4 regions of the Glutamicibacter sp. NPDC087831 genome follow, and region 2 is predicted to be linked to each of the others. Evidence: predicted binding sites of a transcription regulator. Region 2 holds the regulator's gene; each other region holds the start of a gene.
The links. The regulator LexA, encoded in region 2, represses DNA repair genes until DNA is damaged. The targets are predictions, from matches to a motif close to TCGAACANNTGTTCGA.
Positions count from the first base shown of each region.

Region 1: the regulator LexA is predicted to act here: its motif matches at 1,922-1,937, upstream of uvrA (excinuclease ABC subunit UvrA).
Region 3: the regulator LexA is predicted to act here: its motif matches at 2,819-2,834, upstream of ACIOJF_RS07580 (HNH endonuclease signature motif containing protein).
Region 4: the regulator LexA is predicted to act here: its motif matches at 1,993-2,008, upstream of ruvA (Holliday junction branch migration protein RuvA).

Region 1 covers NZ_JBIUVH010000001.1:713,253-719,188, forward strand. The annotation lists gene ACIOJF_RS03440 (RNA polymerase sigma factor) at 1-48, shown strand, start outside; gene ACIOJF_RS03445 (hypothetical protein) at 54-899, shown strand; gene uvrA (excinuclease ABC subunit UvrA) at 1,963-4,833, shown strand; gene ACIOJF_RS03455 (HAD hydrolase-like protein) at 4,920-5,624, shown strand; gene ACIOJF_RS03460 (1-acyl-sn-glycerol-3-phosphate acyltransferase) at 5,625-5,936, shown strand, end outside.
Region 2 covers NZ_JBIUVH010000003.1:418,266-424,201, forward strand. The annotation lists gene hflX (GTPase HflX) at 1-767, shown strand, start outside; gene ACIOJF_RS12740 (ATP-dependent DNA helicase) at 760-2,757, shown strand; gene ACIOJF_RS12745 (glycoside hydrolase family 76 protein) at 2,863-3,942, shown strand; gene lexA (transcriptional repressor LexA) at 3,999-4,718, opposite strand; gene ACIOJF_RS12755 (LysM peptidoglycan-binding domain-containing protein) at 4,977-5,330, shown strand; gene ACIOJF_RS12760 (histidinol-phosphate transaminase) at 5,412-5,936, shown strand, end outside.
Region 3 covers NZ_JBIUVH010000002.1:239,975-245,910, reverse strand. The annotation lists gene catC (muconolactone Delta-isomerase) at 1-183, shown strand, start outside; gene catA (catechol 1,2-dioxygenase) at 377-1,234, shown strand; gene ACIOJF_RS07595 (hypothetical protein) at 1,352-1,504, shown strand; gene ACIOJF_RS07590 (DUF1801 domain-containing protein) at 1,658-1,999, opposite strand; gene ACIOJF_RS07585 (hypothetical protein) at 2,253-2,753, shown strand; gene ACIOJF_RS07580 (HNH endonuclease signature motif containing protein) at 2,898-4,457, shown strand; gene ACIOJF_RS07575 (LuxR C-terminal-related transcriptional regulator) at 4,716-5,936, opposite strand, start outside.
Region 4 covers NZ_JBIUVH010000001.1:946,468-952,403, forward strand. The annotation lists gene pdxT (pyridoxal 5'-phosphate synthase glutaminase subunit PdxT) at 1-544, shown strand, start outside; gene ACIOJF_RS04680 (YebC/PmpR family DNA-binding transcriptional regulator) at 548-1,306, shown strand; gene ruvC (crossover junction endodeoxyribonuclease RuvC) at 1,310-1,909, shown strand; gene ruvA (Holliday junction branch migration protein RuvA) at 2,018-2,635, shown strand; gene ruvB (Holliday junction branch migration DNA helicase RuvB) at 2,662-3,711, shown strand; gene yajC (preprotein translocase subunit YajC) at 3,899-4,309, shown strand; gene secD (protein translocase subunit SecD) at 4,370-5,936, shown strand, end outside.

The DNA of each region.
Region 1 (5,936 bases), on a different contig from region 2:
GCTTCCCCCTTCCCGGCACACCTCGCCGGATCCCTCATGACGGAGTGACTGACATGGATAAGAACAAATACCTGGAACTAGACGCATTTCGACCCCTGGATTCCGCTCCCCAAGTAGATCTGGACGAGGCCGGACAGATCAGGGCGAACGCGAGGCTGCAACAAATTCTCGCCAGCGATCCGGACAACGGAAATACCGCGAACGATGCTATCGGCAAACGCCGATCCAGACCTGTACGTCGGATAGCGGCCCCTATTGCTCTGGCCGCGGTGGCTGCCATCACCGCATCGGTGGTGCTCCTACCGGGGGCGGGAAGCAATGATGCGGCGTATGCGTCATGGAATGCTGTGCCGGGTTCCATCAGTAGCCCCGATAGGGCTGTAGCCGATGCGGCCTGCCGTGGCAGTCTGGACCTATCCTCCCCGCAATTGGATCTTGCCGAGCGACGGGGTGATTGGGTGGTGTTGCTTTACACCGCTTCCGAACACATGGCAGGTATGTGTCTAGCCCACTTGCCTGCCGGAGCGCAAAAGGCCGACAACATTGATTTCAGTAGGGGAGGCGGCGATCAAGGCTTTCTCCCGGTTGCGGGGGAATTCACTCAAGGAAACATCGCCGAATTTCGCGGTGGCAATATATTCGGGTTCGGTGATCGCCCCGAAATTGCCCTCACCCACGGAAACGTAGGTGAGGATGTAACAGCTGTAACGATCACGACCCCGGACGGCCAATTGGTCGAAGCCACCGTTCAGGACGGCAGATACGCCGCGTGGTGGCCGGGCAAGGCCCTCGGTGACGAATTGGAGGGCAACGGTGGACCCGCTCCGGCGATTTCCTACACAATCACTCTGAACGACCAGAGGGTCATCGAAAACGCGACCCCAAGGATGCCGTCCTAGAGTCACTGGTGACAGCGCGGACGCGTCGAGCTATCCGGCATAATTCCGGAAGCCTCGTCGCGCGCCGCGACCTTTAACCGTGCTTCGCTCGAGGCATCAGAAAGATGCGTCTCATAGCTACAGGGACAGTCGTTTCGTCCCTATAGGGGTTTGTTCGGATTGGCATTTCGGATCGTTCCGTAAGGGGGTCGGCTATCGGAACGCACCGCGTTGTGACCTGGATGGTAGAAGTTCCATGGATTCACGGGAAAGCTGGCCGTTCCGTATACCCCGTCTGGTGTAGTGACCGGTGAGGGGGCGCGAAAGGAAACGATCTGGCGCTACTTCATGGTGTTGAATGCCTCCACGGAAGAGAATTGCTGTCCGATGGCCTCGACACCGCGGATGACGCCGCTAGGCGGAACGTTTGGCGAGGTTCGCGATGTAGTTGCGTTGCAGATCAGTGATTGCGGTGCCCCGGTTGACGGCGTGAGTCGAACGACGAATTTATCCGTTTTCCCGCTCGTGCAACACGGGGCATGCGCTCGCCGCTCATTGGCATCTACGAGATAGCTGCGATCTTGGGGAGGTATCGCACACGTGGCAGGCGCAGGAGCGGGATGGTTCATGATGTTGCTGAAGCGACTTGAGCCGAAGGCGGCCACCGGGTGGGTGTATTCCAGCGTTGAGTGCGGCAGGCTGGCAGCGGTCGGTGGATCTCGACCGGTTAGGTGATTCGCCAGCCAGCGTATTCGACCATAGGGCCCATCGGTTCCGGTCCGGAACAGCAAGCTTCGGGGAGGTCCGGCATGTGCCGGCGTTGAGGCAGCATGCCAGCGGGAAACTTGGGAGCCGGCCAAGTCCATCGCGTGAGCGCAAGGGTTCCAAGGGCCCCGGCACCTCGAATGGGACGTCGCGGTCCGATCTGGATTCATGGGGACGCTGGCTCACCGGTCGACATTCCGGGTGGGTGGCCGGGCACGCATAGCGCTCGCCGTGCGCCGGATCAGGGGTTTGGAGAATTAACTGTGAGTTGCGTCCATTCGTACACGTATTCGAAGTAGTTTTCGATTAGTATTGCCTCGTGGCTATTTCATCGCAGAGTAAAAGAACTGATCTGACTCGCCTGGTCGTCAAGGGTGCACGCGAGCATAACCTGAAAAACGTGGACATTGATCTCCCGCGTGACGCAATGATTGTCTTTACCGGCCTGTCCGGCTCGGGCAAGTCCTCCTTGGCCTTCGACACCATCTTTGCCGAAGGCCAGCGCCGCTACGTCGAATCGCTCTCTGCCTACGCCCGCATGTTCCTCGGCCAGGTGGACAAGCCCGATGTGGATTTCATCGAGGGACTGTCGCCAGCGGTGTCCATAGACCAGAAGTCGACCAGCCGCAACCCGCGTTCCACCGTGGGCACGATTACCGAAGTGTACGACTACATGCGTCTGTTGTGGGCACGCGTGGGCCGTCCGCATTGCCCGATCTGCCACGAACCGATCTCCAAGCAGACTCCGCAGCAGATCGTCGACCAGCTGATGGAGCTACCGGAGAAAACCCGCTTCCAGATCCTCGCCCCGGTAGTGCGTTCGCGCAAGGGCGAATTCGTCGACCTGTTCGCGGAGCTCTCTTCCAAGGGCTTCGCCCGTGCCCGCGTTGACGGCACCACCATCCAGCTGAACGATCCGCCGAAGCTGGCCAAGCAGGTCAAGCACACCATTGAGGTGGTCGTCGACCGCCTGGCCATCAAGGAAGATGCCCGCCAGCGCTTGACTGACTCCATCGAAACGGCCCTGGGCATCGCCGAAGGACGCGTGCTGGCCGACTTCGTGGACCTGGACGAGGATGATCCCCAGCGCGTGCGCGCGTTCTCCGAGAACCTGGCCTGCCCCAATGAGCATCCGCTGGCCATCGATGAGATCGAGCCGCGCACTTTCTCCTTCAACAACCCGTTCGGTGCTTGTTCGGCCTGTTCCGGCATCGGCACCAAGCTGGAGGTCGATGAGCACCTGATCGTTCCGGACGGCGAGGTCACCTTGGCCGAGGGCGCGATCGCCCCATGGTCGCTAGGCAAGGCAACCACCGAATACTGGAACCGCTTGATCGAAGGCCTGGGCCATGAGCTGGGCTTCACCATGGATACCCAGTGGCAGGAGCTGCCGGCTGCCGCCCGCGAAGCGATCCTGAATGGCAAGGACCACAAGGTGGTCGTGCAGTACAAGAACCGCTTCGGCCGCGAGCGCAAGTACTCCACCGGCTTCGAGGGCGTCATCTCCTACGTGCACCGCAAGCACCAGGAAACCGAATCGGATCACGCCCGCGACCGCTACGAGCAGTACATGCGCCAGATCCCGTGCCCTACCTGCGGCGGCGCGCGCCTGAACCCGGCGTCGCTCTCGGTCTTGGTGGGCGGGCGTTCCATCGCTGAAGTTGCCGCCATGGACCTGCGTAGCGCCGCGGAATTCCTCTCCACGATCGTGCTCACCGCACGCGAGGCGCAGATCGCCGCGCAGGTGCTCAAGGAAATCGACGCGCGCATGAAGTTCCTGCTGGACGTCGGGCTGGAGTACCTGACCCTGGAACGCGCTGCCGGCACCCTGTCCGGCGGCGAGGCGCAGCGCATTCGCCTGGCTACGCAGATTGGTTCGGGCCTGGTCGGCGTGCTCTACGTTCTGGACGAGCCGTCCATCGGCCTGCACCAGCGCGATAACCGCCGCCTGATCGACACCCTGCTGCACCTGCGATCGCTGGGCAACACCCTGATCGTGGTGGAGCACGACGAAGACACCATTGCCGAAGCTGACTGGATCGTGGACATCGGCCCGGGCGCCGGCGAGCACGGCGGCGAAGTGGTGCACTCCGGATCCCTGGAGGGCCTGAAGCAGAACACCAAGTCGCTGACCGGAGACTACCTTTCGGGCCGCAAGCAGATCGACATCCCGTCCAAGCGCCGCAAGATCGACAAGGAGCGCAAGCTCAAGGTGGTCGGTGCCAACGAGAACAACCTGCAGAATGTGTCGGTGGAGTTCCCGCTGGGCGTGCTGACCGCGGTGACCGGCGTGTCCGGCTCGGGCAAGTCCACCCTGGTCAACGACATCCTGTACAAGGTGCTGGCCAACAAGCTCAACGGCGCCAAGCAGGTGCCCGGCCGCCACACCCGCGTGCAGGGCCTGGAGCACCTGGACAAGGTGGTCCACGTTGACCAGTCGCCGATCGGCCGGACCCCGCGTTCGAACCCTGCGACCTATACCGGCGTGTTCGACCACATCCGCAAGCTGTTTGCGGAGACCAATGAGGCGAAGCTGCGCGGCTACCAGCCGGGCCGTTTCTCCTTCAACGTCAAGGGCGGACGCTGCGAATCCTGCTCGGGTGACGGCACGCTGAAGATCGAGATGAACTTCCTGCCGGACGTCTACGTGCCCTGCGAGGTCTGCCAGGGCGCCCGCTACAACCGCGAAACCCTGCAGGTGCTGTACAAGGGCAAGAACATTGCCGATGTGCTGGATATGCCGATTGCCGAAGGCGCCGAGTTCTTCAGTGCCTTCACCCCGATCGCCCGCCACCTGCGCACGCTGGTGGACGTGGGTTTGGGCTACGTGCGCCTGGGTCAGCCGGCAACCACCCTCTCCGGCGGCGAGGCCCAGCGCGTGAAGCTGGCTGCGGAACTGCAGAAGCGTTCCAATGGCCGCTCCATCTACGTCCTGGACGAGCCCACCACCGGTCTGCACTTCGAAGATATCCGCAAGCTGCTCAAGGTGCTGCAGGGATTGGTCGACAAGGGCAACACCGTGTTGACCATCGAGCACAACCTGGATGTCATCAAGTCGGCTGACTGGGTCATCGACCTCGGCCCGGAAGGCGGCTCAGGCGGCGGTACGATCCTGGCTGCTGGCACCCCGGAAAAGGTGGCCAAGGTGAGCGAATCGCACACCGGGAAGTTCCTCTCCGAGATCCTGTAATGCCTGGCGGAGAATGTTCGACATATGCGATTTCAGTTATGGATTGCTAACCCGCGTCCGCTTCATGGGAAGATGGCTAGGTGAATATGTCGGTAACAAGTGTGCTCTTCGATCTGGATGGGACCCTCGTGGACCCTGCCGGTGCCATAACTTCGGGTATCCGCCACGCGGTCACCTCCCATGGTTTGGCCGATCCGGGCGAAGCACGAGTTGAAGCGCTGGTAGGCCCGCCCCTCCAAATCGGGCTGCGTACGCTTGACGGCGTCACCGACGAGAACATCGACTCCATCATCGCGGCCTACCGCGCCCGCTATGCCGAGGTGGGCATGGCAGAATCCGTGATCTACCCGGGCATTGTGGCGCTCCTGGACGCGTTGCGCGCGGCCGGGATCTACGTCGCAGTGACCACGGCCAAGCCCATCAACATTGCGCGCCAGCTCATTGCACGCAAGGGGCTGGATGAGCATCTCGATGCGATTCACGGCAACGCGGATGAGCACGGGAGCATGGGTTCGAGCAAGACGCACATTGTCGCTGAGGCTTTGGAGCACGGGCAGCTGGACCCGGCGAGCAGCGTAGTTGTGGGGGACCGCTACTACGATTGGGATGCCGCCCGCGAGAATTCGGTGGCTTCGGTCGGCGTCGCGTGGGGCTTTGCCCAGGACGATGAACTGCAGCAGGCAGGCGCAACTGTGGCGACAACCCGGGACCTTGCTGAGCTCCTGCTCGGAGCACAGCTGGCAAACACGCTGAACCTCGACGATGACCTCATGCAGGAAGGTGCAAAGTAGATGAGCATCTACACCATGACCCGTTCGTCGATTCGGGGCGTCATCCACGGTGTATGCCGTGCGGAAGTGACCGGGCTTGAGAACGTTCCCAAGGAAGGCGGCTTCATTGTCGCCTCCAACCACCTGTCATTCTTCGACTCCTTGATCATTCAGGCGCTGACCCCGCGCGACGTGGCGTTCTTCGCCAAGGCGGAATACTTCACCACCCCGGGACTGAAGGGCAAGGTGATGAAGACCTTCTTCGAATCCGTGGGATCCATTCCGGTGCAGCGTGGCGAACAGGCAGCTTCGGTTGCCGCCCTCGATTCCCTG
Region 2 (5,936 bases):
GCCGCATTCGCGACCGCATGGCGAAGCTGCGCCGCGAGATCAAGGCCATGAAGCCTGCGCGCGAAGCCAAGCGTGCCAACCGCAAGCGCAATGAGGTTCCGGCCGTAGCCATTGCCGGCTACACCAACGCTGGCAAGTCATCGCTGCTTAACCGACTGACCAACGCCGGTGTGCTGGTGGAGAACGCGCTGTTCGCTACCCTGGACCCGACCGTTCGCCAGTCGGCGACCGAAGACGGGCTGACCTACACCCTGGCCGATACCGTGGGATTCGTTTCCAACCTTCCGACCCAGCTGGTGGAAGCCTTCCGTTCCACTTTGGAGGAAATCGCCGATTCGGATCTCATCCTGCACGTCGTTGACGGGTCCCATCCGGATCCCGAAGGGCAGATCCAGGCCGTGCGCACCGTGCTCGGCGAAGTCGACGCGTTGAACATCCCAGAGATCATCGTGGTGAATAAGGCTGATGTGGCTGATCCGTTCGTTATCGAACGCATCCGCAACAAGGAATCCAACACTGTGGTTGTCTCTGCGCATACCGGTGAAGGCATCCAGGAGCTGCTGGAAAAGATCAGTTCCTCGATTCCACGCCCCGGAGTCCAGCTTGAGGTACTCATTCCCTACAACCGGGGGGATTTGATCGCCAAGCTGCACCAGAGCGAATCCGAGATCCTGGAAAGCGAACACCTGGAGGAGGGCACCCGGCTGATCGTCAAGGTGCGCGATTCCTTTGCTGCAGAGTTGGAGACCTTCAACCTTCATGGATAAGCAAGAGCAGGCCCTGGGGCTCCTGGAGGCCGCGGTCACTTCCATGGGCGGCGCCATGCGCACCGGCCAGCAGGAAATGGTCAAGCACGTGGTCAGCGCGTTGGAAGACGAAAAGCATTTGCTGGTGCAGGCCGGTACCGGAACGGGCAAGTCCATGGGCTACCTGATTCCGGCACTGGCCCACGCGCAAACCAGCGCCAAGCCAGTGATCGTCTCCACCGCGACATTGGCGCTGCAATCGCAGATTGTCGGCCGTGACGTACCGCGATTACTCGACTCGCTCAAGGGCAAGCTCTCGCGCCCGATGGATGTCGCGCTGCTCAAGGGGCGCTCGAACTACCTGTGCCAGTACAAGCTCGGCGGCGGATACCCGGATGACGAAGGCACTCTTTTTTCCATGGACGAGCCGGCAATACCTGCCGGCACCACTTACTCGCCGCTGGCTAGCGAAGTAATGAAACTGCGTGAATGGGCCGAAGAGACCGACACGGGTGACCGCGATGAACTGGTGCCCGGGGTTAGTGACAAGGCTTGGAAGCAGGTCTCGGTTTCGGCCATGGAGTGCCTCGGCTCGCAGAAGTGCCCGATGGCGGACGAATGCTTCTCGGAAATGGCGCGTGCCCGTGCCGCCGAGTCCGACGTGGTCATTACGAACCATGCGTTGCTGGCGGTTTCGGCCTTCGAGGGGCTTTCGGTTCTCCCGGACTTCGAAGTCGCGATCATCGATGAGGCCCACGAACTGCAAGATCGCGTGACCAGCTCGGTTTCGGGCGCGCTCTCCTCGCGCATGGTGCTTACCGCCGCTGGCGGTGCCAAGCGCCATTGCGGTATCAATGCGGATGAGATGGTCAAGGCCGCAAACCGCCTGGAAAAGTCGTTGACCGGGTTGCCGACAGGCTTGCTGGAACATGGTCTGCGCGAAGACATGGGCATTGCCCTGAACGACATCGTGGAGCAGGCCCGGCTGGCTCTGGCGCTGTCCAAGCCCGAAGCCAATGCACCGGCCGATGGCGGCCGCCAGACTGCCCGCTCCCAGCTGCAGGCAGTGATGGATGATGCGATTCGCATGCTCGAATCCGAAGAACGCCGCGAGGTCCTGTACACCACCCGTCCGCGGGAGTTTGTCGAAGGCCGGGGCTACGTCGAGGCCGATGAGAGCCAGCCTGCAACCTTGAACGTGGCACCGTTGTCGGTGGCCGGCAAGTTGCGCGAGGGCCTCTTCGACGGGCGCACGGTCGTATTGACCAGCGCCACCTTGGCCATTGGCTCGCAGTTCGACTCGGTAGCAGGCTCCTTGGGCCTGATGGGCGCCGGCGCTCCATCATGGACCGGCGTAGATGTTGGCAGCCCTTTCGATTACCCCAAGCAGGGCATCCTCTACGTGGCCAAGCACCTGCCCAAGCCAGGACGCCAACTGGCGGCGGAGACGCTGGATGAGATCGAAGATCTCATCAAGGCCTCCGGTGGCGGCGCCTTGGCGCTGTTCACTTCCAAGCGTTCCGCCGAGGAAGCGGCAAGCATCTTGCGCGAGCGCCTGGACGTGGAAATCTTGTGCCAGGGTGAAGCCAGCATGAAGTCGCTGGTCGAACAGTTCAGCAGCGAACGCGACACCTGCCTGTTTGGAACCATGACCTTGTGGCAGGGCGTGGACGTGCCAGGCGATTCTTGCCGGCTGGTCATCATCGACAAGATTCCTTTCCCGCGCCCGGATGATCCTATCTCCAAGGCCCGTTCCGAGGACGTGGCCAAGCATGGCGGAAATGGCTTCATGCAGGTTGCCGCCACCCATGCGGCGATTCGCCTGGCCCAGGGTGCTGGGCGCTTGATTCGTTCGGTCGGGGATAAGGGCGTTGTGGCGATCCTTGATTCGCGCATGGCCACGGCGCGGTACGGCAGCTTCTTGAAAGCTACCCTGCCGCCGATGTGGCCGACTGTCGATAAGAAGGTCATCACTGGTGTTCTCAAGCGATTGAACCCGGGCGGGAAATAGCCGCGGCCAGAATATGAACTTGAGCTGTCCTTCGGGACAGCTCAAGTTCTTTAACCGGTACCAGCATGATGCTTCCAGATGCACTAAGGTCTGTGACAAGAACTGATGAAGCTCGAATCGGAAGGCACCATGGAGTCCATGCAGGAATTGGCGCACCAAGCCGCGATCGACACCCACCAGCGGTTCGGGCATCGCCTCATGGGGTTGCCCGGAACGTGGATTGGACAGAGCTACAGCAAAGCGCATCGGTTGCGCGACGGAAGCATGCTCAGCAATCTCAATGGTTTCGCGCACCCGCTTGCGGAGTGGAACTATTGGTGGCAGGCGCACTATCTGGATGCCATCATCGATGAGGGCCGATCGTACTGGGACGAAGGCAACGAACACCGGGCGCGCGAAGCGCTTGCCCGGGCCAACGGCCTATTGCGCGGCATTCGAATTCGAAACTTCGGGATCTTGCCCAACTACTTCTTCGACGACATGGCTTGGCTTGCCCTGGCCAGCGGCCGCCTGTCAGAGTTCACGCAGCTGGTGACGGGACACAGGAGCCGTCCTGCCGAGGCGGCAGTTCGGACGCTGGGACGGCAGCTCCATGCCGGCATGGATGGGGTGCTGGACGGCGGCCTGCACTGGTCCAGAAAGCGGGATTTCAAGAACACGCCAGCCAACGCGCCGGCGGCACTGTTCTTTGCCCGTACCGGGGAGAAAGAGACCGCGCGAGAGCTTCTCCAGTGGCTGGAAAAGAATCTGTTCAGCGTGGAGCGAGGACTGTATCTGGACGGACTTCGGTTGACCACGCAGGGACACGCCGTGGAACCAGCGGTCTACACCTATAACCAGGGCCTGGTGCTCGGGGCATTGCTTGAGCTTGGCGAGCCTGCTGATCTGGCTCACGCTAAAGTACTGATCGATGCCACCACGAAATCGCTGTCAACTGCTGCCGGGGTCCTCTCGTTCAACAGCGGGGGAGACGGCAACCTGTTCGCGGGGATACTCTGCCGATATCTGGCCCTCGCCGGTAATGATGGCCGTTTGGAAGCCCGGAGCCGGGAGCAGGCCAGGAGGCTGGTCATGGCAACGGCGCGCCATCTGGCTGACCAGGAACCACGCCGGCTTTCGGCGGCAATCCAACGCTGGATGATCTTCTCGGCGGCCGCTCAATTCGAGTTGAACGCCGGCCAATAGCGGGTTAAACGAGAATTGCGCTGGTGCCAAGCACCAGCGCAATGACCGTACGTATTCTAGAGCGAGCGCATCACCGAGACGACGCGTCCCATGATCGTTGCGGCATCACCCAAAATTGGTTCGTAGCGCGAGTTCTGCGGAAGCAGCCAGGTATGCCCGTCACGCTGCCGGAAAGTCTTTACCGTGGCTTCTTCATCGAGCAGGGCAGCTACGATGTCGCCGTTGTCCGCCGTCTGCTGGCGGCGGACAACTACCCAGTCGCCATCGCAAATCGCAGCGTCAACCATTGAATCGCCGGAAACCTTGAGCATGAACAGTTCGCCGTGGCCTACGAGCTGACGAGGCAACGAGAAAACATCTTCGACGGACTGTTCGGCAAGGATCGGACCGCCGGCAGCGATACGGCCAACCAGGGGAACCATGGTGGTGTCAGCGGAAGTGCTCAATTCAATGATCTTGGCGTCTTCGCTGGCATCTGGCTCGACCGGCTTCGAAACTTCGGCCTTCTCGGCGTCTTCGGCCAGCTGCAGAGGCAGCAGGATTTCCATTGCGCGCGGACGGCGTGGATCTCGACGGATATAGCCGAGCTTTTCCAGCTGGCTCAGCTGGTGGGTGACGCTCGAAAGGCTCTTGAGCCCTACTGCGTCACCAATCTCACGCATCGATGGTGGATAACCGTTCTTGCCGATTGACCGCTGGATCGTCTCCAGGATCTTCTTTTGGCGAATCGTCAGCGAACGTGCATTCGATCGGGGAGTGCGTTGTGAAGCTGACATGAGATTTTGCCTTCCCTAGCAATCATTCGAAAGTTCGTAAGTCCAAACTGTCGGCGCTAGATGGTGAGATGTTTTCATTGCTCGTCTACTTCGAAATCTTAGTAGATAAGCGAGCTTCTTTCAAAGATTTGTTCGAAAACTTCTGGACAAGTTCCGCAAACCTCTGTTAGAACAGATATACGAGGTTCGAACAAGTTTTCGAATCTACGCTTTCGAATACAAATTCGCATCACTTGAATTTCTTGAGGAGACAAAGTCATGGCAACCGTCGCACTTGACTCAAATCAGACCCAGGCACCACTGAAGATCCGCATCAACCGTCGCGGATGGGCCGTGCTTGTGGGTATGCCCATTTTCGCACTCACCATCGCCGCAGCTTTCTTCATCTCCATGTTTGCCTCTGACGCGCATGCCGCAGCCGATACTCCTGTTGGAGTCGGAACCGTTGATGTCACCGTTATTCCAGGGGATACGCTGTGGAGCCTGGCCCGGGATTACGCCACCGGTTACGACGTGACCTCGGCAGTGGGCCACATCGCCGAACTCAATGCCCTGACCGGCAGCGAAATCCAGGTTGGCGAAACCTTGTCGATTCCGGTCCTTGCCGGCTAGCTTCCCCAGCCTGCTTCGAGTTTGTTACCTGTGGCCGTAGCGGATTCACCGGCAGGCGCGCTGCGCACGTAGACTTGATGCGTGAATGACCGCAGTGAACTTTTGAGTCAGCTGCCCTTGCGTGAGAATCTCCGCGGGCTATCCCCTTATGGCGCACCACAAATTGACGTGCCCATCCAGCTGAACGTCAACGAGAACACCCATCCGTTGCCACCGACAGTCGTCGATGCCATTGCACAAGAGGTGGCCAAGGCGGCGGCAATGTTGAACCGGTATCCGGACCGCGAGTTCACCGAGCTTCGCGAACTCCTAGCCGATTACCTCGGCCACTCGCTCACCAAGGACAATATCTGGGCCGCTAACGGTTCCAATGAAATCCTGCAGCAAATCCTGCAAGCCTTTGGCGGCCCCGGCCGTGCCGTGATGAGCTTCGGCCCAACCTACTCCATGTACCCGCTGCTTGCCAGTGGTACTGACACGAAATATATCGCCGGTGAACGCGCCGCAGATTTCACGTTGTCCGCCGATTCCGCAGCCGCACAGGTTCGCGAGCACAAGCCGAACATCGTTTTCCTCTGCTCTCCGAATAACCCCACCGGCACGGCC
Region 3 (5,936 bases), on a different contig from region 2:
AGCCTGCAGCGCAGCGGCAAGATGCAGGGCATCTGGCGCGTGGTCGGCGAGTACGCGAACCACTCGCTGTACAACGTCGAATCCAACGACGAACTGCACGAAATCCTCAGCGGCTTCCCGATGTACCCGTACATGAAGATCAAGGTCACCGCGCTGGCCAAGCATCCGAATTCGCTGGCCTAGGACTTTTCCGGACCGGCGGATTCCCTCCGTGTCCCAGCCCACAAGCATTGATATTCAAAACGTTCCAATGGCCGACAAATGAGTATTTCACTTGGCATAGACGCTGCACTACATTGAATATCAATCACCCGGGATGATGGGGGTCACAGTATGGATCCGCATCCGCCACACCACATAATTTAGGGGAGTCACCATGACCACTGAAACTCCAGCAGACGCAACTGCAGCCAAGTCCGGCAACGCCGCCACCGACAGCTTCCGCAACTCCGGCAAGCTCGGCAGCATCGCGACCTCCACCGAGCGCGTGAACATGCTTGCTTCCAAGCTCGTCAAGGCCGCCAACGACATCATCCTCGAAGAGCGCGTGAGCTACGACGAGTTCAATGCCCTGAAGGCATGGTTGATCAAGGTTGGCGACGACGGCGAATGGCCATTGTTCCTGGACGTGTGGCTGGAGCACTCGGTGGAAGAGGTCGCCACCGACCACCGCGAAGGCAACAAGGGCTCGATCGAAGGCCCTTACTACGTGCCCGAAGCGCCTTCGCAGAACACCCCTGCCACCATCTCGATGCGCGAGGACGAGAAGGGCACCAACCTGCTCTTCCAGGGCCAGGTCCGCTCCACCGACGGCTCGGCGCTGAAGAACGCCAAGATCGAGCTGTGGCACGCAGACGAACAGGGCTTCTACTCGCAGTTCGCCCCTGGCATCCCCGAGTGGAACCTGCGCGGCACCTTCATTGCTGACGAGGAAGGCAACTTCCAGATCAACACCATGCAGCCAGCCCCGTACCAGATCCCGACCGACGGCGCCTGCGGCCAGCTGATCGCCGCCGCCGGCTGGCACGCGTGGCGCCCAGCGCACCTGCACCTGAAGGTCTCCGCCGAGGGCCACGAGTTGCTCACCGCCCAGCTGTACTTCCCGGGCGATGCGCACAACGACGACGACATCGCCACCGCGGTGAAGCCGGAACTGATGCTCGACGTGCACCCAGCAGCATCGGGCAACGGCAAGCAGGTCACCTACGACTTCGTGCTCGACCCTGTGAAGTAAGCCCCAGCGCGCCTCAACACGGCGGGGGTCCCGGCAGCATTGGCCGGACCCCCGCCGTTGCCGTACCCGGAACCTCGACGAACGGGCGAACACCCGCCAATCCAATGGGAGCGCAGCATGAATGCTTCAACACTGAACGATCCAGCCGGGAAGTTCCAACCCCAATCCATCGCGCACCGAGCTGCCGATGCCAGCGAACCCCAGAACCACTGGGCCTGGACCGGATGGATGCCAGAAGAGGAGCACGGCACCTCGATGCTTGCCGCCTAGGCTTTTGCCCTCAGTACTACCGACGCGAAGCGGAAGGTCCCGACAGCAATGACGCTGCCGGGACCTTCGGCGCACTTGAGGACGGACTCCAGGCAATGCGGCTGCCTGCAGCGGGCGCACTGTTCATCTTGCGGCCAGCTAGCTTGCTCGGGATCAGCCCGCGGCCTTCTTCACCAGGTCCCGGATCCTGTCTTCCGTTGCAGAATCCAGCGAGGTGATAGTCCATGCAACTGGATGCATGTGGGAGCCTTCCTCGTAGGCAGGATTCACGACTTCTCCAAAACCGAAAGCTACGAAGTCCTTGTCAGGCTTGATGTAGCAGACGTCTTTGCCATCCCGGACGTAAAACGGAAGTCCCCAGCGGACGATCGGCTCCAGCGATGGTGCGCTCTGCATGATTATGGTGTGAAGCCGTTCGGCAATCTCGCGATAGGGTGCTGGAGCTGTGCTGAGCTTGGCCAGAACTGCGGCGTCGCCTTTTTTGGTGAAGATCATCCCTAGTCTCCTTCTAACGGTTGGCGCCTCATTGCGGCGCTGGGTGGTATCGCTCGCGCGATCGCTTTGGGCTCCCGATCGGCACATAATGCACCTTACCGACTAAGGGCATCTGATTCACGGATTCTTGCACTGGAATACAGGCAGCTGGCCTCAGGACAGCTTGATCGTGCAAGGAAGTAGCATGGACGCCCAACTCATACGCGTATTGGTTATCCCACCGAGTTGACTAGTGCACTGTTAGGCTACTGACATGCGTAAACTTCTAGCCATCTCCGGGTTCGCCATGATCGTGGCTTACGCGGCTTACGGCTCACTGCTCATGAACAATTGGGCCGTGACCGCAGCAAGTGGACTCTCCCTCGATGAAACCATTTCCGAGATGGCCTCAATGGACCAGAATTACGACTCGCTTGGAGGGTGGGTCTTCGCAGCCACTGGAACCGCCCTCGCCATTTCTTGGCTCGTTCCGGTAGTTTCCGCCGGACGCAAGCTGCCCGCCTGGGCGGCTATCGGAGCTTGGAGCCTGATCATTGCCTTAGGCGCACCGGCTTATTTCTTCGCTTCCTTCGCCAATATGAACTCGGTGGGCGACACCTTTGCCGATTGGAACGCCGATGCCGCCGCGGATCTAGCCGCACCCCTGTACATGGCCAGCGTCCTCGCCTTTGCCATACTCGCAGCCATGGCAGCCTTTGGCATCCGAACTGCCTTCACCCGCCCGCCGCGCCCCCTGCATCCAACTAGCAACTAGCACGGCACCCATTACTGCCTTCCCTGATCTAGCGATTTTCGCGCCGGAATCACGCTTAATCGCATTCGTATAAACTTTCTAGAACTTATCCACAATTGGTTTCGAACCAGAAGATACTGTCGATAATCTGCGCGAACGTTAACTATGACTATTCCCGCATATCTAGACGATCACGACGATGAACATCGCCTTCCACTGCGCCCGCCGGGCACCCGCATGGAGTCGCACAGAGCGTCAGCGCTCGACGCCCATCGCGAGCACCAGTTGTTCTTCGGACCCATCAAGCAGGTTGCCGACGAACTATTCAATGCGGGCCCCGTGGATGGGCCCGGAGACGCATTGGAACGCCTGAAGAAACTCCAACGCCTGATGAGCAGCGCTGAAGCCGCTATCTGCGTTTTACTGGCAGACGGAGTCGAGCAGGTCAGCGCGTCCTTCAATGACCTGATTGCCACCGAGCATGCCCACACCCCAGACGAGGAAGCCGAAGCCAGCAAGAGTGCCGAATACTATGGCATAGACCGTGGCAGCGAGCAGGTCATCAACTCCAATTTCGTAGCTGAGTCAGCTGTCGCATTGCGCGAATCCGTCCGTAAAGCCAGCAAGCGGATGTTCCATGCCAAGGGCTTGCGCCACGCCTGCAAAGCCACCCTTGCCGCGCTCGCTGCAGGTGAGATTACCGTTAAGGCCGCCCACGACATCGTCAAATACTCGCAAGACCTTTCCCCGGAGCAGGTCGGCCGCATGGAGGAAAATTTGCTGCCTCTGGCAAGAACAGCCTGCGACGAGACCGTCTACCAGCGGGCCCGTCGCTTTCACGACCGGATGAATCCCAATTCGGCAGAGAACCGGCAGAAGAACGCATTCGCAGCCCGTAATCTCAAGGTGTGGAATGAGGAGAATGGCATGGCTACCTTGCAGCTGCATCACCGCGCTGATGTCATCCATTCGATTCGCAACTCGATAAAGCAGGCAGCCGCCCAGATCACTGATTCCAAGGATCTGCGCACGCAAACGCAGGTTGAAGCCGATGTGCTTGCGGACGTGTATCTGCATGGCTGGCCCGGAATGGAAGGCATGCCGCTGAAGCCACGGGTTGCCATCACGATCCCAGCCATTGAAATGCTCGCGAATCCCGCTCGCGCCCTCGCTGATTTGGAAGGTTACGGGCCGATCCCAATCGGCGTAGCGTTGGAAATCGCCGCGGATGCTCCGTCGTTCCAGCGCGTTCTGACCGACCCGTGGACGGGAGCCGCAATTGATGTGGAGCCCAAGAAATATCGGCCTTCCCAGGGGTTGCGCGATTTGCTGCGTTACCGCGACCAGCATTGCGGTTTCCCTGGTTGCCGCCGCCTGCCCGATCGTTCGGAAATTGATCACATCGAAGCGTATGGGCAGGGCGGCCACACTACCCGGCAGAACACTCATCTCTTGTGCAAGCAGCATCAGATGTACAAGCACGCGCTTGGCTGGAAGGTCTTCGCTTGCCCGGATGGCTCCAAGACGTGGGTATCTCCGCACGGGCTGCGGTCAATCACGGTTCCCGAGAGCGTGGACAACGTGGAGAAATTTGATCATGTCAACGATCGTTGTCCTCAACGTCCCCAGGAGGCTGCGGCCTGCGAGGTGCAATTGACCCCCGAAGTGCGGCGAGTACTGGGGCTCGGCCAAGATGAGGGCCTGCCCGGAACCGAAACCAGCTAGAGCCAGTACCTGATTTGGATTTCGAGCGATAAATTTTTTCAGTCACTAGCACCACCACACCACCCATACTTCGCAGGAGCAACGGCTTTGAGTCTGGTTGCAATGCTGGACGCGGCCTGAATCAAGAATCCCGGCCGCGTTCGATTCAAGCGATTCGTGCTGAATGAAAAAAATCTACAGTCACAGCGCGTAGGTCAACTCGAACTCCGCATGGTTCTGCTGCCCTCGGGAATGAAAATTTTTTTCAGTCGGAAGGCACTATCCTTCAAGGTCGAAACGCGCCAGCGCAGCAAGCTCAGTACGGTTTGAGACCGCCAGCTTCGTGTAGATCTTGGTCAGGTGGTATTGCACTGTCTTGGTTCCTATATACAGCTCTTCAGCGACACGTCGATTGCTTGCACCTTCGCAAACCAGCTTGGCCACGGCTTGTTCCTGCGCCGTCAGCGTCGACCAGTCAGCACTCTCCCTGCGCAGCATCCCGGTTCCGCTTGCCTGGAGCTCACGAGTGCAGCGGTCGATGTACACGGATGCATCGAAGTGCGTGAAAATCGCCAGCGCGCGGGTCAACGGCGCAACGCATTCGGCTCGCTTGCCGGCTCGGCGCAGGCATTGCCCGTAGTAGAAATCAATTTTTGCCCGGTGGTAGACCGACCCGATGCCTTCCAAACGGCGGATGGCATCTTCAAAGGCCAAACGGGCTGCGTCGATATCACCGCGGGCTGCCAGCAAGGTGCCTTGCACGCTCAGGAATCGAGCGGCTCCGCTCTGGTGGCCTGAAGCGAGAGCACTCTCCAGCAATGGCTGTACGAAATTTTCTGCTTCATCCAGGCGTTCGCAACGGATTAGCGCCATGGCGTATGTATCCTGCCAGGTCCAGAAACCTGCTTGGTCGATGCCCTGCGTACGGTCCAGCCGAAGCAATGGTTCCAGCGTCCGCACAACCTCTTCATGGTTTGCCTGCGCCCGGGCAATCTCGGCCCGCGCCATCCGGTAAGGCATCTCCATAATGGCATAGCTTCCGGTGCGTGCCCACGACTTGCGTAGGTGCAGATCCGCCTGCTCCCAATTGCCGCGCAATGCGTGAATCTGCACCGCGGTCAGCTGGATCAGCGGACGCAGGATCTGGATTTCAGAACGCTCCTGCAGGGACTGCGCGGATCGAACCGTCTCCAGCGCTTGGTCCCAGTCGCCCATGAGGAATTCAGCGCGCGCCGACCAGGCTTTGGCCCACAGCGAGATGCGCAGGGAACCATCGCTGAAGTCCGTGGAGCTGGCTGCGGAGAGCTCGTGCCGGGCCAGCTCCACGCGATCGGTCGCGAGGTAGACCCAGCCCAGTGACATTTCCGCGCGCTGGCGCTGTGCTCCCGCCGGAAGGGTGGCCAGCAGGTCCATCAAGACCTGTTCCCCCTCATCAGCCCGGCCCATCATTGCCAGGCCGAGCCCTTGGATGGCTGCGTTCTCAATGGCCAGCGGGCTGCC
Region 4 (5,936 bases), on a different contig from region 2:
CGGGCAGCGCGCGCACATGGTGCGCACCGTCGCCGATTTGGAGCAGGTTGACGCGCTGGTGATTCCCGGCGGCGAGTCCTCGGTGATTGACCGGCTTTCCCGCAACTACGGGCTAGCTGGTCCCATCAAGGAGCGCATCGCAGAAGGCATGCCAGTCTACGGCTCCTGTGCCGGAATGATCATGCTGGCCGATCGCATCGAGAACCCTGCAATCTCGCGAGATGGCGCGGTTCAGCAAAGCTTCGGCGGCATCGACATGACGGTGAAGCGCAACGCTTTCGGGCGCCAGGTCGACTCATTCGAGCACCAGCTGGACTTCAACGGGCAAAATCTCGAAGCGGTGTTCATCCGCGCCCCGGAAGCCGTGCAAATTGGCCCGGACGTGCAAGTGATCAGCACCGTTCAAGCGGGGTTGGATCGCGAACAGGGTAGAATTGTTGCAGTACGCCAGGGAAAATTGTTGGCAACCAGCTTTCACCCGGAAGTCACCGGCAGCACTGCTATCCACCAATTTTTCATCAATCTCACGCGAGGAGACGCTTAAAGCATGTCAGGCCACTCCAAATGGGCAACTACCAAGCACAAGAAGGCTGCGATCGACGCCAAGCGCGCCAAGGCCTTCGCAAAATTCATCAAGGGCATTGAAGTTGCCGCCCGTGCCGGCGGCGCCGACATGGCCGGCAACCCGGCGCTGGAACTTGCTGTCAGCAAGGCCAAGAAGAACTCCGTGCCGATCAACAACATCGACCGCGCAGTCAAGCGCGGCGCTGGCCTGACCGGTGAGGTCGTCGACTACACCGAGATCATCTATGAAGCACGCGGCCCGCAGGGCTCGGCCCTGCTGATCGAGTGCCTGACCGACAACAAGAACCGTGCAGCCTCCGAAGTGCGCGTGGGCATCACCCGCAACGGCGGCACCATCGCCGACCCGGGTTCGGTCGCCTACCTGTTCAACCGCCAGGGCGTTGTCCGCCTGCCCAAGGGCGAGCTGACCGAAGACGACCTGCTGATGGTCGTGCTGGACGCCGGTGCCGACGAGATCATGGACGAGGACGAGAACTTCGCCATCGTCTGCGACCCTTCGGACCTGCGCGCTGTGGCCGCTGCGCTGGATGAAGCGGACATCGCCTACGAGTCCGACGAAATGGAATTCATTCCATCGATGAAGGTCGACCTGGACGTTGAAGGAGCTCGCAAGTTCCTCAAGCTCTACGACGCGCTGGAAGAACTGGATGATGTCCAGGGCATCTACACCAACGCTGATCTGTCCGACGAGGTTCGCGCCGCGCTGGACGAAGAGCAGTAAGGCTTGGCCTTACGTGTTGTTGGCGTCGATCCCGGCCTGACCCGTTGCGGTCTTGCCGTGGTCGACGTCGCTGCAAACAGGCAAGTTTCGCTGGTGGACGTCACCGTCGCCGGCACCCCTCCGGGCACTCCGCTCGATGCCCGGCTCTTGAAGATCGCCAACGCCATCGACGAATGGTTGGATCTGCATCAGCCCGATGTGCTCGCCTTGGAACGCGTGTTCGCTTCGGCGAACGTCTCCACGGTCATCGGCACCGCGCAGGTCACCGGTGTTGTCATCACCGCGGCAGCGCGACGCGGAATACCCGTGGCCCTGCACACGCCGACCGAGGTCAAGGCGGCGGTTACCGGTTCGGGACAGGCCACCAAGGCGGCGATCGGCAAGATGGTTGCCAAGATCTGCCGGCTCGATGAACCGCCTAAGCCTGCCGACGCCGCTGATGCGGTGGCCTTGGCGATTACCCACGGTTGGCGCGGTGCGGCCACCGGCTCGAATGCCTCGGCCTCCGCGGCTAATGCCGGTGGTTCGTCGCAGCTGACCGGTGCGCAGCAGGCGTGGATTGCCGCTGAGGCGTCGGCCAAGCGCCGTGCAGTGCGCCGCTAGCCGGCCAGCACGGCAGCGGCCTCGACCCACCGGGGAACGCGGCGGATCGATATTCGTAGGTATCTTCGATAAACTGGGTTCGATCGAACATATATCCCAAGGAGTGGCATGATCAGCTCATTGACCGGCACCGTGCAGGCGGTAGCCCTGAATACCGCGGTAATTGACGTTAACGGCTTCGGGATGCTGGTCAATGCCACCCCCGGGACGCTGTCTACCCTGCAGGCAGGACGCGAGGCTACGGTATTCACCTCCATGGTGGTCCGCGAGGATTCGATGACCCTCTTCGGCTTCGCTACCGCTGAGGAACGCGATGTCTTCGAGGTCCTGGTTTCCGTATCGGGCATCGGGCCACGCACCGGCTTGGCCATCTTGGCGGTGCACTCTCCGGAGGAAGTCCGCATCGCGGCGAACACCAAGGACACCGCCGCTTTCACCAAGGTATCGGGCATTGGCCCCAAGGGCGCGAGCCGCATCGTGCTGGAACTGAACGGCAAGCTGATCCCGACTGGCGCGCCAGTGGCTCCGGTTTCCGGCGGCGGCAACGCGAGCGTCTGGGAACCGCAGGTGATCGAGGCGCTGACCGGCCTGGGCTGGAGCGAAAAGGATGCAACCAGCACCCTGAAATCGCTGTCCAAGGCTGATCCAGATGTCGTTGCCACCGGCAACGTCGCAGAAATCTTGCGTGCTGCACTGCGCAGCATGTCCAGCGGAACCCGCGCCTAAGCGGTCTGCGAGAGGATCAACTGATCATGAATGACTCCACCGGGCTCACGAACGCCGGCAGCGAACCCGAGGAACGGGTAATCGAAGCGGCCCTGCGCCCGCGGAACCTCGACGACTTCGTGGGCCAGTCCCGAGTGCGCCAGCAGCTCTCGCTGGTGCTTGAAGCAGCGAAAATCCGCGAACGCACCGCGGACCACGTTCTGCTTTCTGGCCCGCCGGGCCTGGGCAAGACCACCTTGTCGATGATTATCGCCGCCGAGATGAACGCGCCATTGCGCATTTCCTCCGGCCCAGCGATCCAGCATGCCGGTGACTTGGCCGCGATCCTCTCCTCGCTGACCGAAGGCGAGGTGCTGTTCCTCGATGAAATCCACCGCATGTCCCGGCCGGCCGAGGAAATGCTCTACATGGCCATGGAAGACTTCCGCGTAGATATCATCGTCGGAAAGGGCGCCGGCGCCACGGCCATTCCACTGGAGCTTCCGCCCTTCACTCTCGTTGGCGCAACCACGCGCGCCGGACTATTGCCCGGCCCGTTGCGTGACCGCTTCGGCTTCACTGGCCATCTGGAGTTCTACGCGGTCAAGGAGCTTGAACTGGTTTTGCGCCGTTCGGCCATGATGCTTGATCTGAGCGTCACTTCGGCCGCGTTCACCGAGATCGCCGGACGCTCCCGCGGTACGCCCCGTATCGCCAACCGCCTGCTGCGCCGCGTGCGTGACTGGGCGCTGGTGCATAAGCTCGAAGAGATCGATGCCCAAGCGGCCGAGGCCGCCTTGGACATGTACGAGGTCGATGCACGTGGCCTTGATCGCCTGGACCGGGGTGTGCTCGAAGCCTTGTGCACCAAATTCGGCGGGGGACCGGTGGGGCTATCGACCCTGGCCATCGCCGTGGGTGAAGAAACCGAAACCGTCGAAACTGTCGCAGAGCCATACCTGGTGCGTGAAGGGCTGATGGGCCGGACCCCGCGCGGTCGTATTGCCATGCCCGGAGCCTGGGCGCATTTGGGCTTGGCGATGCCAAAGGATGCCATCTTCGCCAGTGCGCAAAGCTATGAAAACGATGAGGATTAGGCAAGCATTACTTCACTGCCCGCGTAAATGGTCTGCCGGTTCACCGTGACGCATTAGACTAAAGACGCCCGACCTATGCCCGTTTCGGGGCGAGGTGGGGCGTCTTTGCTGTATTACGCCAGAAATAGCCGCAACAGCATCCCAGAACTTCAGATCAAATCGCAACAATTCGTTAGCAGGTAAATACGTGAATCCCCTCGTAATCGCTCAGGCCGCTGGTGGCGGCTTCAACCCTTCGCTGATCCTTATGGTCGCGCTGTTCGCAGTGCTGATCTTCATGATGTTCCGTGGCCGCAAGAAGCAGTCCGCCCAGCAGGAGAAGCTGAAGAACAACACCGTGCCAGGCGCCAAGGTGATGACCAACTCGGGTATCTTCGGCACCGTCGTCGGCGTTGACGCAGAGGATCGCGTCCAGGTCGAGGTCGCACCGGGCGTAGTGCTGAACCTGCACCGCCAGGCCATTGCCACCTTCCTGGACAAGGATGCAGCAACCCCGGCCGTGGCCGACGGCGCTGCAGAATCCACCAGCACCACCGAAACCCCGGAAGAGTCCCTGCGTCGCCTGAACGATGAGGGCAAGGACGAGCGCAACGCCTAAGTCCCGGGCAGCATAGCGGTGGCCTGAAGGCTAAGCCACCCAAACCAGAAAGCACAATAGATGTCATCAATCAGACCTGTTAAGCAGGCGCGCAAAGCGTTGCTATGGTTGCTGATCGTCTTCATCATCGCAACCGGCGTGTTGGTAGCCGGTGCAGCGAACGGTAAAACCGGATGGGGACCGAAGCTCGCCCTCGACCTCGAAGGCGGTACCGAGATGATCCTGGCCCCTCGGGTCCAGGGCGACGAAGCAATCAACCAAGAACAACTGGACCAAGCTGTGGAGATCATCCGCCAGCGTGTGGACGGTTCCGGTGTTACCGAATCGGAAATCACCACCCAGTCCGGTCGCAACGTTGTGGTCTCGATGCCCGGCACCCCGGACCAGACCACTCGCGATTTGATCCAGGCCTCGGCCAACATGGAGTTCCGCCCGGTGCTGATCACCGGCAGCTACGCAGCCACTCCTGAGGAAGATCGCACTCCCAAGGAAGACCTGCCAAAGCCCGAGGGCAAGCCAGAGAACCCATCGGACACCAACTGGATCACCGCAGAGCTCTTCCAGGAGTTTGAAGGCTACGACTGCGAAACCGAGCTCAAGGACCGTGGCGGCGACGCTGCGGACCCGGCCAAGCCAATGATCTCCTGCGATACGGACATGGGCGTCAAGTACATCCTTGGCCCACAGGAAATCTCCGGCGACAAGATCAAGGACGCATATGCGCAGCTCGCTCGCGGCGTCAATGGTTCGGTCACCGGCGAATGGGTCGTCGTCATCGAATTCGATGCCGAGGGCACCAAGATCTTCGCCGATACCACGCAGCGTCTGATTGCCCTGCAGGGTTCGCAGAACCAGTTCTCCATCGTGCTTGATGGCGAAACCATTTCGGCGCCAACCACCAATGCGGTGATCTCCGATGGCCGTCCGCAGATTTCCGGTGGCTTCACCCAGGACACCTCGCAGGCGCTGGCCGAGCAGCTGAAGTACGGCGCACTGCCAATCAGCTTCGACATCCAGTCAGAGCGCCAGGTTTCTGCAACGCTGGGTGCTGACCAGCTGACCGCGGGCCTCATTGCCGGTGTTATCGGCCTGGTCCTGGTATTCGTCTACTCGCTGTTCCAGTACCGCGCCCTGGGCTTGGTGACCATCGCTTCGCTGCTCGTCGCCGGTGTGCTGACCTACCTCTGCCTGGTCCTGCTTGGCTGGGGCATGAACTACCGCCTGTCGCTGGCGGGCGTGGCTGGCTTGATCGTGGCGATCGGCCTGATCGCGGACTCGTTCATCGTGTACTTCGAGCGTGTTCGAGATGAGTTGCGCGAAGGCCGGCCATTGGCAAGCGCCGTGGATATCGGCTGGAAGCGTGCCAAGCGCACCATTCTGGCTTCCAAGGCCGTGAACGTGTTGGCTGCAGTAGTGCTCTACATCGTTGCCGTGGGCAACGTGCGAGGCTTCGCCTTCACCTTGGGCCTGACCGCAATCGTTGACCTCGTGGTCGTGTACGGACTGACCCATCCAACCTTGGTCCTGCTGGCACGCACCAAGTTCTTCGCCAACGGCCACCCGCTCTCGGGCATGGATCCATCGTTGCTTGGCGTCAAGCCGCTGTACCAAGGTGCAGGCAAGGTTC